3 regions of the Rhizobium sp. PP-CC-3G-465 genome follow, and region 1 is predicted to be linked to each of the others. Evidence: riboswitches for the same ligand, from Rfam matches in the RefSeq annotation. Region 1 holds a riboswitch; each other region holds the start of a gene.

What was found. A riboswitch is a leader RNA that binds a small molecule or an ion and turns the genes downstream of it on or off. The one in region 1 is predicted to bind cobalamin.
Region 2: it holds a riboswitch for cobalamin, as region 1 does, so the genes downstream of both, C8J33_RS08350 (aromatic ring-hydroxylating oxygenase subunit alpha) here and C8J33_RS01935 (CbtB domain-containing protein) in region 1, are expected to answer to the same signal.
Region 3: it holds a riboswitch for cobalamin, as region 1 does, so the genes downstream of both, cobU (bifunctional adenosylcobinamide kinase/adenosylcobinamide-phosphate guanylyltransferase) here and C8J33_RS01935 (CbtB domain-containing protein) in region 1, are expected to answer to the same signal.

Annotation. Positions count from the first base shown of each region.
Region 1 is NZ_SLYH01000001.1:416,074-420,160, reverse strand. It holds gene C8J33_RS01950 (ferritin-like domain-containing protein) at 27-530, opposite strand; gene C8J33_RS01945 (hypothetical protein) at 703-1,236, shown strand; gene C8J33_RS01940 (SRPBCC family protein) at 1,335-1,802, shown strand; cobalamin riboswitch at 1,853-2,116, shown strand; gene C8J33_RS01935 (CbtB domain-containing protein) at 2,166-2,342, shown strand; gene C8J33_RS01930 (CbtA family protein) at 2,549-3,307, shown strand; gene C8J33_RS01925 (glucoamylase family protein) at 3,355-4,087, opposite strand, start outside.
Region 2 is NZ_SLYH01000001.1:1,771,737-1,775,823, forward strand. It holds gene C8J33_RS08345 (hybrid-cluster NAD(P)-dependent oxidoreductase) at 19-1,137, opposite strand; gene C8J33_RS08350 (aromatic ring-hydroxylating oxygenase subunit alpha) at 1,154-2,398, opposite strand; cobalamin riboswitch at 2,569-2,761, opposite strand; gene C8J33_RS08355 (DUF6656 family protein) at 3,070-3,663, shown strand; gene C8J33_RS08360 (L-threonylcarbamoyladenylate synthase) at 3,732-4,087, shown strand, end outside.
Region 3 is NZ_SLYH01000001.1:632,066-636,152, forward strand. It holds gene C8J33_RS02875 (chloride channel protein) at 1-1,696, opposite strand, end outside; cobalamin riboswitch at 1,804-2,203, shown strand; gene cobU (bifunctional adenosylcobinamide kinase/adenosylcobinamide-phosphate guanylyltransferase) at 2,390-2,914, shown strand; gene cobW (cobalamin biosynthesis protein CobW) at 2,918-4,000, shown strand; gene cobN (cobaltochelatase subunit CobN) at 4,022-4,087, shown strand, end outside.

The DNA.
Region 1 (4,087 bases):
CTCATTCGTGGCGATCACTGTGAAGCTCAGGCAGCCTTCGCCTTGACCATGCCGCTGGCGTTGACGGCCTTGGACAGCTTCGTCAGGTCGGCGTCGGTCTTTTCTTCCTGCTTCAACGTCTCGTCGAGCAGCTTGACGGCTTCGTCGAGACCGAGCAGGCCGGCCCAGGTCTTGAGCGTGCCGTAACGTGCCATTTCGTAGTGCTCGACGGCCTGCGCCGTGGCCAGCAGACCGGCATCGACGGCGGGCGACCCCTTGAATTCCTCAAGAACTTCCTCGCCTTCTTCGATGATGCCTTCGATGGCCGCACAGGTCTTGCCGGTGGCGCGCTTGCCGAAGATTTCGAAAACCTGCTGGAGGCGTTCGATCTGGCCTTCGGTTTCTTCACGGTGCTTTTCGAAAGCGGCCTTCAGGTCCGGGCTCTGCGCGCCACGAGCCATCTTTGGCAGCGTCTTCGCAATCTTCTTTTCGGCGTAGTAGACATCCTTGAGCATGTCGTGGAACAGATCCTCGAGTGCTTTTCCTGCCATTGTTCTATCCTTTCACGGGTCCGCGGGACAGGTTTGTCGCCGCGGTGGTTCAAACGGTGTTTCTGCGGCTGAGGAACTTGGCGATCTCACCTTTGTTCCCCTTTTGATTCACCGCATGCGCTTTCAACCCGGCCGTGTCGTCCCTATATATAGATGCATGGGGAGGCAGTTCATGCTTTGGATTTCGCTCGCGATCGCGAGCCTTGTGGTCGTCGCGCTTGCCGTCTGGGACCAGCGGTTTCGCAAGATGGCCGAGCCGGCGCTTTCGGTGCTCGTCGCCGTCGGCCTCATCAGTGCCTTCGTCGTCTGGTGGACCGATGACAATGCCCGGCCGCCCGAGTCTCTGTCGCCGGTCACCGCGGATCAGCCTGTCGCCACGATCGCGGAAAGTCAGGTCCGGCTGGAAAACCTTCAGTTCGAAAAGAGTACACCCGCGAGCAGCTATGTGGTGACCGGCACGGTCCACAATGACAGCACCGCCTTCCTCGACTATTTCACCCTCGACGTCACGCTCGACGATTGCCCGTCCGGCGCCTGCCGCACGATCGGTCGCGACGACGCGCTGATCATCGCCCGAATCCCGCCAGGTCACTCAGCGCCGCTCCGCACCTCCCTCATCTTCCCCGCACCACGCAGCGGCCCGCCCGAGGCTCCGCAGTGGACCACCGCGATCGTCAAGATCCAGTCCTCCCCCGCCGGTCCGTAACCGGTGTTCGAAGCCGATCGCAAAGGCCTCGACAGTCGGCGCCGGATGACGGAAACTCGGCAGAACAGACGAGCCGCCTCAGGACAATGCCCATGCCAATGACAGAACCCACCGACGATCGCGACCTCGTCATCACCCGCCACATCGATGTCACGCCGAACGCGCTGTTCCGCTGCTGGACGGAGCCTGCTCTCCTCCAGCAATGGTTCGTGCCGAAGCCGTGGACGATCGCGACGGCCGAGGTCGATTTGCGCGTCGGCGGCTCGAACCTCATCGTCATGAAGAGCCCGGAAGGTGAGGAAATGCCCAATCGCGGCGTCTATCTCGACATCGTGCAGGATCGGAAGATCGTCTTCACCGACGCCTACATCCACGCATGGACGCCGTCGGAAAAGCCCTTCATGACCGGCATCATCACCTTCGAACCGGAGGATGGCGGCACATGCTACACGGCCCGTGTCCGCCACTGGACGAAGACCGACCGCGACGCGCATGAGCAGATGGGCTTTTACGAGGGCTGGAACCAGTGCGCCGACCAGCTCGCGGCCCTCGCCGCAACCCTCTGATCTCAGCGACAGGCGAGCCAGGCCGATTGACAGCCGTTCCGCACGCGTCATAGTGATGCTTATCAATAGGTTCTCCGGGTGCCACACCATCCGGGGAGTAAATGGGAACGTGACGGGTGGACCCAGTGCGGCACCTCAATCACGGCCGACCCCGCGACTGTAGAGCGGTCAGGGTCTTTCATGCCGGGCAACCGGTAGAAGCCACTGTGGTGACGGGGATATCCCCGATCTGCGGGAAGGCGAGAAAGATCCGACGATGCCAGCCGGCATCAGACGCCGCGAGCCAGGAAACCTGCCGATTGATGTCGGGCATTTCGCCCAAATGAGTGGGACACGTCCCACGTTGCCATCACGGAGGTTGTCATGGCTGTTACCAACGCATCCGGCGTTTCGCTTTCTCTCAATGACCGCATGATCGCGGGTCTCCTTTCCCTGTGCATTGGGGCCTTCCTCGTGTTCGGAGCCGGTCTGGCCAATTCGGCCGTGCTGCACGACACCGCGCACGACGTCCGTCACTCGTTCGGCTTCCCCTGCCACTAGAGTAAACAGGCCCGATCTCTCAAGCGACAGGCGAACGCAAGCCCCGTGACCGGGCCTTGCGTTGCTGACGCCTGCATGCCCGACGCGACCGCCTCTGTGCGACCGCGCCGGTCGCGCTGCGCATCGTCGTGCCGATGGATCGGATCATTCCACACATGCACAGGACGAGGGCACGCCAATAAGGCGTTGCTCCGAAAGGTATAACCATGATCGTCAAGACACTTCTGGCCGCCATCTGCGCCGGCCTCATCGCAGGCCTCTTCATGACCGCCGCGCAGGAACTCCGCGTCGTGCCCCTGATCCTCCACGCGGAAACCTATGAAGGCGAACCTGCCCCCGGAACCCCGACGGCACACGAGCATTCCTCGCGCGAATCGAGATCGCTCCTCCAGTCTCTCGCATCCGCGCTTCAGCCGGTGACGCCGGCCTATGCGCATGATGGCGAGGCACACGAGGATGGCGGCATCATGTTCGGCTTGAGCCGCTTCTCCGGGACGCTGATGGCCAATCTGGTGACGGGCGCCGGCTTCGGGCTGCTTCTGGGCGGCATCGGCGTTCTCACGGGCAGCCCTCCGACCTTGCGCACAGGCCTCACCTGGGGTGCCCTCGGCTGGCTCTCGGTCCACATGCTTCCGGCTCTCGGCCTTCCGCCCGAACTGCCCGGCTTCCCCGCCGCCGACCTCGGCGATCGCCAGACGTGGTGGCTTGTCACCATGGCGCTCTCGGCGCTCGGACTCGGCCTGATCGCGCTGCGGCCGGAGATCGTGGCGAAGGGTGCAGGATTTATCCTCCTCGCTTTGCCTCACATCTACGGCGCGCCCCAGCCCGGCGATATCGCGAGCTCGGTTCCCGCCGTTCTCGGCGCGGAATTCGCAGTGGCGGCACTGGCAACGACGCTGGCCTTCTGGCTCGTCCTCGGCATCGTCTCCGGCGCCATCAACGACCGCTTTCTCAAGACGGCGTGACAGCCATGCGGCCCGCTTACCCGGTGGGCCGCATTATCATATGGAACTTACAACCACCCACCCGCGAAACCGGCGCGCTTCAGCCCGCGCCGGATCGGAGTCGACTGGCGCAGCAGGTTCCAGAAGAAGCCGGTCCTATGGTTCTCGATCATCATCAGCAGAATGCCCTGATCAAGCCCGATCCGCCGCGTGTTCATCCAGCCCTCCGCCGTGCGGGCCGGTACGCTCGGATTGAAACTGCCGATGAATCCGTCTTCCTCGACCACACCCGGATAGGTCTCAAGGATATGCCGCGTCGCGGAGAGAGCAGCTTTTTCGTCGAACGGCAGGCAGGAAAGGGGCGCCCAGGGTGCCAGCGTCCCGTCATCCGGGCCGAACGGCGCACCACGCGCGGCATAGCCCGAAAAATTCTGCTGGCGACCATCCCGCAAACGCCGCGACCGCTCAGGCCCGTCGCAGGCAGTCAGCCCCCAGCAATCCGCGCCGTAGCCCACAAAGGACTCCGGGTTTCGCTCCGCGTAGTCACGCTGCAAATCGATGGCGAGGCGGGTGTTCTCGAAGTAATCGCTGTCATGCTCCACCATTGCCGCATCGCGAATGCCCCGGAAGTCGATCCAGGCATGGGAGAACAGATGGATGAACAACGGTCCTGCATAGAGGAACGGCTTGCCCAGAGCCTCCTTCCAGTCGCACTGGTTGCCGAAGGCGAGATAGCTCTTGGCCGGGATCGGGTAGGACGGCGAGGACAGCGCCAGCGTGTACAAAATGACCGCCTCGCTA
Region 2 (4,087 bases), 1.4 Mb from region 1:
ATCAGGCCGTCTCGCCGCTCAAGCCTCGATCTGCACGTCCGTCAGCGGGCGGGAGCAGCAGGCGAGGATGTAGCCTTCTTCGATGTCCTCGTCGAGGATGCCGCCATTGTGGTTCATCTCGACCTCACCCGAGATCTTCATGACGCGACAGGTGCCGCAGAGGCCGCTTTCGCAGGCGGCGCCGATGCGGACGCCGGCGGCGCGGGCGGTCTGGAGGACGGTCTGGCCGGGGATGCATTTCGCCTCCTTGCCGGCCATGGTGAAGGTGATGCTGGGGGCGACGATCGGCTGGTCGGTATCGGCCTCGCCGGAAGCATCGCCAGGACCGGCGCGGACGGCGAGTTCGTCGACATTGGGGGCTGCCGCCGGCTGGAAGCTTTCCTCGTGGTAGCGGGCCATGTCGAAGCCGGATGCCTGCAGCAGTTCGCGCACGCCGCGCATGAACGGTTCGGGACCGCAGCAGAACACCGTTCGGGACATGAAATCGGGCGTCAGCAGCGCCACCTTGGCGGCATCGATGCGGCCGCGCAGGCCGTGCCAGCCGTGGCGGGGCTCGTGGCCTTCCACGACGAAGCCGAGCGACAGGTTCGGCATGCCGGGGCTAAGCGTTTCCAGCTCGGCCCGGAAGAGCAGATCGTCGGGTCGGCGGGCGCAGGAGACGAAGGCGACATCGGTCTGCGGCGCGCAATCGGAAAACCAGCGCGTCATCGACATCATCGGCGTGATGCCGGAGCCGGCAGAGACGAACAGGTATTTCTCGCCGGGATAGCGCACGAAGGAGAAGTCGCCGAGCGGGCCGAAGGCCTTCAGCGTCATGCCTGGGCGCAGGTTCTGAAACATCCAGCGGGTGCCGATCGACGTCGCCTGCGCCTTCACCGTCACGGCGATGGAAAACGGACGCGAGGGCGTCGAGGACAGCGTGTAGGTCCGCATCACCGGATCGTCCGCCGTCACCGGGATTTCGAGCGTGACGAACTGGCCCGGCAGGTAGCGGAACCAGCCGTCGCGATCCGACTTGAACACGAAGGTCATGACGTCGGGCGCCTCGAGCGTCACCGCGATGCATTCGAGCAGGTGCTGGCGATCGTTCCAGGGCTGGAGTTCGTCGAAGTGACGGAACGGCGATACGACGGACATGCTACCTTGGCTCATGTCAGGCCACGCGCACGAGCGGCGCGCGGACGCCCGTCAGGCGCTCCTGCATGAAGTTCGTGTACCACTCGACGAACTGCATGACGCCGCCCTCGTGCTCGGGCGAGTAAGGGCCGGGCTCATAGGCCGGCGAGCGGATGCCGAAGGCGTTTTCCTCGACGATCTGGCGGTCCTGATCGTTGGTCTCGGTCCAGACGTGGGTCAGTTCCTCGAGATTGTAATCGACACCTTCGACGGCATCCTTGTGGACCAGCCACTTGGTGGTGACCTGCGTCAGTTCGGGGCCGAGCGGCAGCACGCGGAAGGTGATGGCGTGGTCGGCCAGCACATGGTTCCAAGTGCTCGGGTAATGGAACATCAGCAGCGTGCCGATATGGCTCTGGGGCACGGCGTCGGACAGGCGGCGCTTGACGGCGCGGGCACCGGACATGGTGTAGCTCTCGGCATCCTGAATGAGCGGCATGCGCGCGACGCGGAACTGGCCCGTCGCATCGATGCAGAATTCGCTCGGCAGACCGGAGGCTTCGCAGCGGCTCCAGTGCTCGGAGATGACGGGATCGTCCTTCGCACCCTGGACGCCGGTGGCCGACGGCGCCTCGGGATAGGTGCGGCAGAGCTCCGGGTGGTTGCTGGCGCAGTGGTAGCACTCGCGGTTGTTTTCCCAGACGAGCTTCCAGTTGCCCTTCTCCACGATGGTGCTCTCATAGGCGACCTTCGTGTCCTTGAGATTGTGCGGCGCGAGGTAGGACGTGACCATGTCGCGCACGGGCGCAAAATCCAGCGGCTCGGCGGCCAGGCTGATGAAGATGTAGCCGGCAATGGTCTCGCAGGCGACGGGCTTCAGGCCGTGGGCGGATTTGTCGAAGTCCTCGCCCATCTGGCGGGCGAACATCAGCTTGCCGTCCAGCTCGTAGGTCCAGTTGTGATAGGGACAGACGAGCCGCGCCGAGGCGCCCTTGGCCTGGGTGCAGACGCGCGAGCCGCGGTGGCGACAGGCATTGTGCAGGGCATGGATGGCGCCCTGGCGGTCGCGGGTGATGACGACGGGATAGTCGCCGATCTGGACCGTGAAATAGTTGCCGGCCTTGGGGATCTCGCAGTCATGGCCGATGAAGAGCCAGTCCTTGTACCAGATCTCCTGCAGGTCGAGCTTGTAGAGATCAGGATCCGTGTAGAATGCCTGCTCGAGGCTGTGGGTCTCGCGCCGGTTCCGGAGCGTGCGGAGCACTTCGCTGCGAAAATCCATGTTCCCGTTCCTTTATACCACGGACCTCGCCAGGAGGTCGCAATCCCAAGGCCCGCTACAGGCCAACTTAAGGGCTGGTATGGCCGGGAAAGCCCTTCGAAGCTCACACCCGGCAACCCGCCGCACCAAGACATTCACATCAAAGACCGTAACATTGGCACATCAAAGTCCGTCACATCGGCCCCAAGACAGGTGTTCGGGCTCAGGGGCATCTCGCCATGCCGACCTTGGGGATGCTAACCCCTGACAAGGATCTGCCGGCTTCATACTCCACCACCGTTGCGGGCGCAGCGCCGGGTTTCGACCGGCTTCCCAATGTGTCCGGATCCCTTTGAAACCGGCGCCTTGAGCCTCTCACTCTAACGCCGCTCCGGCCGATTTCAGAGGCCAAGAAGCGACACGCGATTTGAGAAAGGCGACACGCGCATTTGCGGGCCATTTTTGAGGCTTCGTGCGCCGATCCTTCAAGATAAACAAGACGATGCGAGAAATTTCGGCAGATGTCGCTTTTCCGGTCAGGCCGATGCGTCGTTGCCGGGTGCGCATTTGCGACATCGAGGCACGCGCGCCTGCTGCCCGCCCCGAGGCGAAGGGCCGGATGACGCAAGCCTCGCGCCATGGCGGGCCTGTAAAACCATGCAAAAGGAAGATCATCCATGCTGGACCAGACCATGGCCAACCTGCGCTACTTCGATGATGCCAAGGCTCCCAAGGAACCACGCGGGGGCGTCTACACGGATTACCTGCGCACCGGCCGGATCAACCGCCCGACATCCGAGGCGCGTGCTGCAAAGCGCTACCTGACGCACAAGGAAGTGGCCGAACGCACGGGCCGCAAGCTGGAGGCCGCGGGCACGCTCGCCTACGACCGCATCAGCGGCTTTCACGCGTCGATCCGCTTTCCCAAGATGATCTTCCACCGCACGCTCGATGGCAGCCCGCATCTCGGCTACTGTCATGTGACGGCGGCGCGCACCAAATTCGCGGACTACGACGATGTCCGCTGGTCGTTCTACATGGCCAACTTCTTCTGCGAAATCGGCAAGGACGAACATTTCTTCGACGATGTCCGCCGCGGATATTCGCGCATGTATTTCGCCGTCGCGATGGACCTCGACCGCGAGCAGGGCAAGCTCGTGATCAACCGGACCGTCCGCGACGGCGGCCTCCTTTTCCGCACGCAGGACCCGAAGACGGCCCTGAAGAACGTGCTGATGCTGGGCGCCCGCAACGACGCCCTGCGCACGATCATCCGCGCGCTCTGAGACGCTTTGCAGCCGTTATCGTTTTGCACTAAGACGTCCACCTCATCGGGACGGAAGCGCGAGACGGCATGGCAGAGATCATCGAGACGACCCTCGACCGGGTGCGGGCGCTGGAGCGCGCCGTGGATGTGCTCGGCCAAGGCCGGCCGATCGCGCTGCCGACGGAGACCGTTTACGGGCTTGCGGCCGATGCGACTCGGGCCGATGCGATCGCCTCGATCTATGAGGTGAAGGGCCGGCCGCGTTTCAACCCGCTGATTTCGCATGTGTCCGACATGGAGATGGCCGAAAGCCATGGCTTGTTCGATCCCGTTTCGCGTCGGCTGGCGGAGGCCTTCTGGCCGGGGCCGCTGACGCTGGTGGTGACGCGGGCGCCCGGCAGCGCCGTGCATGCGCTGGCGACGGCCGGGCTCGATACGCTCGG
Region 3 (4,087 bases), 220 kb from region 1:
TACAAACGGCGAGCGCGTCGCTCTCGGTCTTGTCGAACAGGGTCGCTGCCTGCCGGGCGTTCATGTTCGGCTGCAGGAAGTCGTTCGGCAGCTTGATGTAGTCTTCGATTCCCTTGCCGGCGGCATCCTTTTCCACAGGGCTCGCATAGACCTCGGGAATGAGGATGACGCCGCCATAGCGGTTGGTGTCGTCGACGACGATGGCGCGCTGGGCCGAGCCGAGCGGGAATTCGGCTTTCAACTCGTCCAGTGTCGCCTGGGCGTTGATGGTGCGGACATCGGGCCGCATCAGCCGTCCCACGGTCAGGTTGCGGATCCAGCCGACATCATGGGCGCTGCGAATGCTTTCGCCGCGCAGATGGAAGCGCCATGTGGCAAACGAGTAGCCGAAGGTGGTGCGCACGACCAGCGATGAGGTGATGACGGCCGCCAGCACGAGCGTGGTGATGGGAAAGTCGCCGGTGATCTCCAGCGCGAGGAAGGTCATCGTCAGCGGCCCGCCGATGATGGCCACCGCAAGCGAGCTCATGCCGACCACGGCATAGATGACCGGCGTCAGCGTGGTGTCGCCGAAGACGTAAGGAACGACGCCGGCAAAGACCTTGCCGAGCAATGCGCCCATGAACAGCGAGGCAAAGAACAGCCCGCCGCGAAAGCCCGAGCCGATCGACACCGCGGTCGCGACCGACTTCATCAGGAACAGGCCGATCAGCATGGCGATGGGCGTGGCGTGCGCGAGGTTCAGATGCAGGGCGCCGTGGCCGCCCGAAAGAACCTGCGGCGAGATGGTCGCCAGCAGCCCGACCACGACGCCGCCGATAGCCGGGCGCAGCGGCGCGGGGATGTCGCTCTTGCGCGCGACCTCCTCCGTCAGCGAGACGCCTTTCATGATGAGGATGGCGACGCCGGCGCAAAGCGCGCCGAGGAGGATGGCCGGCACGTAGTCTCCGGGGACGACGTCGCCGAATGCGCCGATATCGATGGTGAACTCCTCGCCCCAGAGCAGGCGCGTCACGAGGTTGGCGACCAGCGCGGAGACGACGACCGGGGTCAGCGAGGCGATGGTGTAGGAGCCGATGATCAGCTCGAAGGCGTAAAAGGCGCCGGTCAGCGGCGCGTTGAAGGCCGCCGCGATGGCGCCGGCCGCGCCGCAGCCGAGCAGCGTGCGCAGATCGTTGCGCCGAAGCTTTAGTTTCACGCCGATCTTCGAGGCGAGGCCGGAGGCGAGCTGGGTGTAGCCGGCCTCCAGGCCGACGGAGGCGCCGAAACCGTTGGAAACGAGGTTCTGCACGGCGACCACGATGCTGTCGGTCAACGACATCCGGCCGCCATGCAGCGCATTCGCCTCGATCGGGTCGACCATCGCTTTCTTGCGCCAGAGTGCGAGGCCCATCATGAGCAGCCCCAGCAGCAGCCCACCGACGATCGGCGCCATGAGAATGGCAATCTGCCCCTTGAGGTCGGCGGAGCTGACGCGCTCGTATTCGGAGATGCCGAAGATCAGCTTGTGGAGCTGCAGCGAGATGAAGCTCATGGCGATGACGGCGAGCCCCGAGGTGAGACCGACGACGATGCCCGCCACCAGAAGCCCGATCTCGCTGCGCCGGGCGAAGATGCGCCATTCCGAAAAGGTGACGGATTTCCGGGCCAGGCGCTTCACGCGGGCAAGAGTCAGGGACTTCAGGACGTCGGGCATGAGAGGCTCGATCTCGTCGGGCGTCTCCGCTAGGAAACGCGCTTAAGCTTCGGGTCGGGCGAAGTGCGGACATAGCGCGGAAGATTGACTTGATCCAGCGACGCGCCTAATCTTGGCGTATGGATGGTTCCCGTGCGGCGCGTGTCGTTCGGGAGTAAATGGGAATGCGAAGGGATGGACCCACACAGGGCATCCTCATCGCAGCCGACCCCGCGACTGTAGAACGGTCAGGGTTCGCCATCCGGTCTCGCCTCATGGGCGACGGACCATGCCGCGTGGTGCGGCTGGCGTCACCTGAAGGGCAGGGCCGGAAAAGCCACTGAAGCAGCGATGCGAGCAACCGGGGTCGGACGCCTCCTTATCTACGAATCGTCCACCTCTTCGACATCGACCCGGCCGTTAAACGCCAGGCAAACTGTTTCGGGAAGGCGAGGTGAACCCGTTCTCAGGGTTTTGACCCTGCGTGACGCCGTGAGCCAGGAGACCTGCCAGCCACACCGCGCCGCATCCTCGTGATGCAGCGTCCAGCGCCAGCACGGAGGTTGTCGTGGCACACGAGACGTTCGCCCACCGGGTCTCCCGGGCCGGCGATTTTTACGCATGCGATTTCGGTTCATGCCCGGCAGGCGCTTGCAGAACCCGCGGATCGCGTTGGCTTTTACGTTATGGGAGCAGCGGGATAGCCGCGCGATCATGACATCCCCCCTTCATGGTACCACGCTCGTGCTCGGCGGCGCACGCTCCGGCAAGTCGAATTTTGCTGAACGGCTGGCCGTGGAAACGGGCCTTGTCCGGCATTACATCGCCACCGGCCGCGCCTTCGACGACGAGATGCGGACGCGGATCGACACGCACCGCACGTCGCGCGGCGATCTCTGGACAACGCATGAAGAGCCGCTCGATCTCGTCGGTCGGCTGTCCGCCATCGACGCGGTCGGCTGTGTCGTTCTTGTGGATTGCCTGACGCTGTGGGTCACCAATCTCATGCTGGAGGAGCGCGATATCGCGGCGGAGTCGGCGCGTCTTGTCGACAGCCTTTCGGCGCTTCGCGCCTCCGTTATTTTCGTTTCCAACGAGGTGGGTCTGGGGATCGTGCCCGACAACCGCATGGCGCGGGACTTCCGCGATCATGCCGGCCGGCTCCACCAGCAGGTCGCGGCACAGGCGCGCGACGTTTATTTCGTGGCAGCAGGTCTGCCGCTCAAGATGAAAGGTTAATCCATGACATTTTCCAACACCGGCGACCGGAAAACACCCGGCGCCAAGATCCCCGCGACCGTCATCACCGGCTTTCTCGGTGCGGGCAAGACGACGATGATCCGCAACATTCTGGAAAACGCCGATGGCCGGCGGATCGCGCTGATCATTAACGAGTTCGGCGATCTCGGCGTCGATGGCGACGTCCTGAAGGGCTGCGGGGCCGAGGCCTGCAGCGAGGACGATATCATCGAGCTCACCAATGGCTGCATCTGCTGCACCGTGGCCGACGATTTCATTCCCACGATGACGCGCCTTCTGGAGCGGGAGGGCCGCCCCGACCATATCGTCATTGAGACCTCCGGTCTGGCGCTGCCGCAGCCGCTGATCGCCGCGTTCAACTGGCCGGATATCCGCACGCAGGTGACGGTGGACGGCGTGATCACCGTGGTGGACAGCGCCGCCGTCGCAGCCGGTCGCTTCGCCGACGATCATGACAAGGTGGATGCCGCCCGCGCCGAGGACGACAATCTCGACCACGAGAGCCCGATCGAGGAGCTGTTCGAAGACCAGCTGACCGCCGCCGACCTCATCGTTCTCAACAAGACCGACCTGCTGGATGCCGCCGGTATCGAAGCCGTTCGGCGCGAGGTCGCCTCGCGGACGACGCGCAAGCCGATGATGATCGAGGCCGCCAACGGTGCGGTGCCGGCCTCTGTTCTGCTTGGCCTCGGCGTCGGCACGGAAGACGATATCGCCAACCGCAAGTCCCATCACGAGATGGAGCACGAGGCGGGCGAGGAGCACGACCATGACGAGTTTGCGAGCTTCGTGGTCGAACTCGGCCCGATCGCCGATACCACCGCTTTCGTATCGCGACTGAAGGAGATCGTCTCCGCCCATGATGTCCTTCGGCTGAAGGGCTTTGCGGATGTTCCCGGCAAGCCGATGCGGCTTCTGATCCAGGCCGTGGGAACGCGGATCGATCCCTATTTCGACCGCGCCTGGGCGGCCGGTGAAGCGCGTCGTACGCGCCTTGTCGTCATCGGGCTGCACGATCTGGACGAGGCTGCGGTGCGCGCTGCCATCGTCGCGGCAGCGGCGTAAAACAGGCAGGATCAGCGGCGAATGCATCTTCTTCTTGCGCAGAAAGGCACGATCTCGGACGGGGACGAGGCCATCGACCTCGGCCAG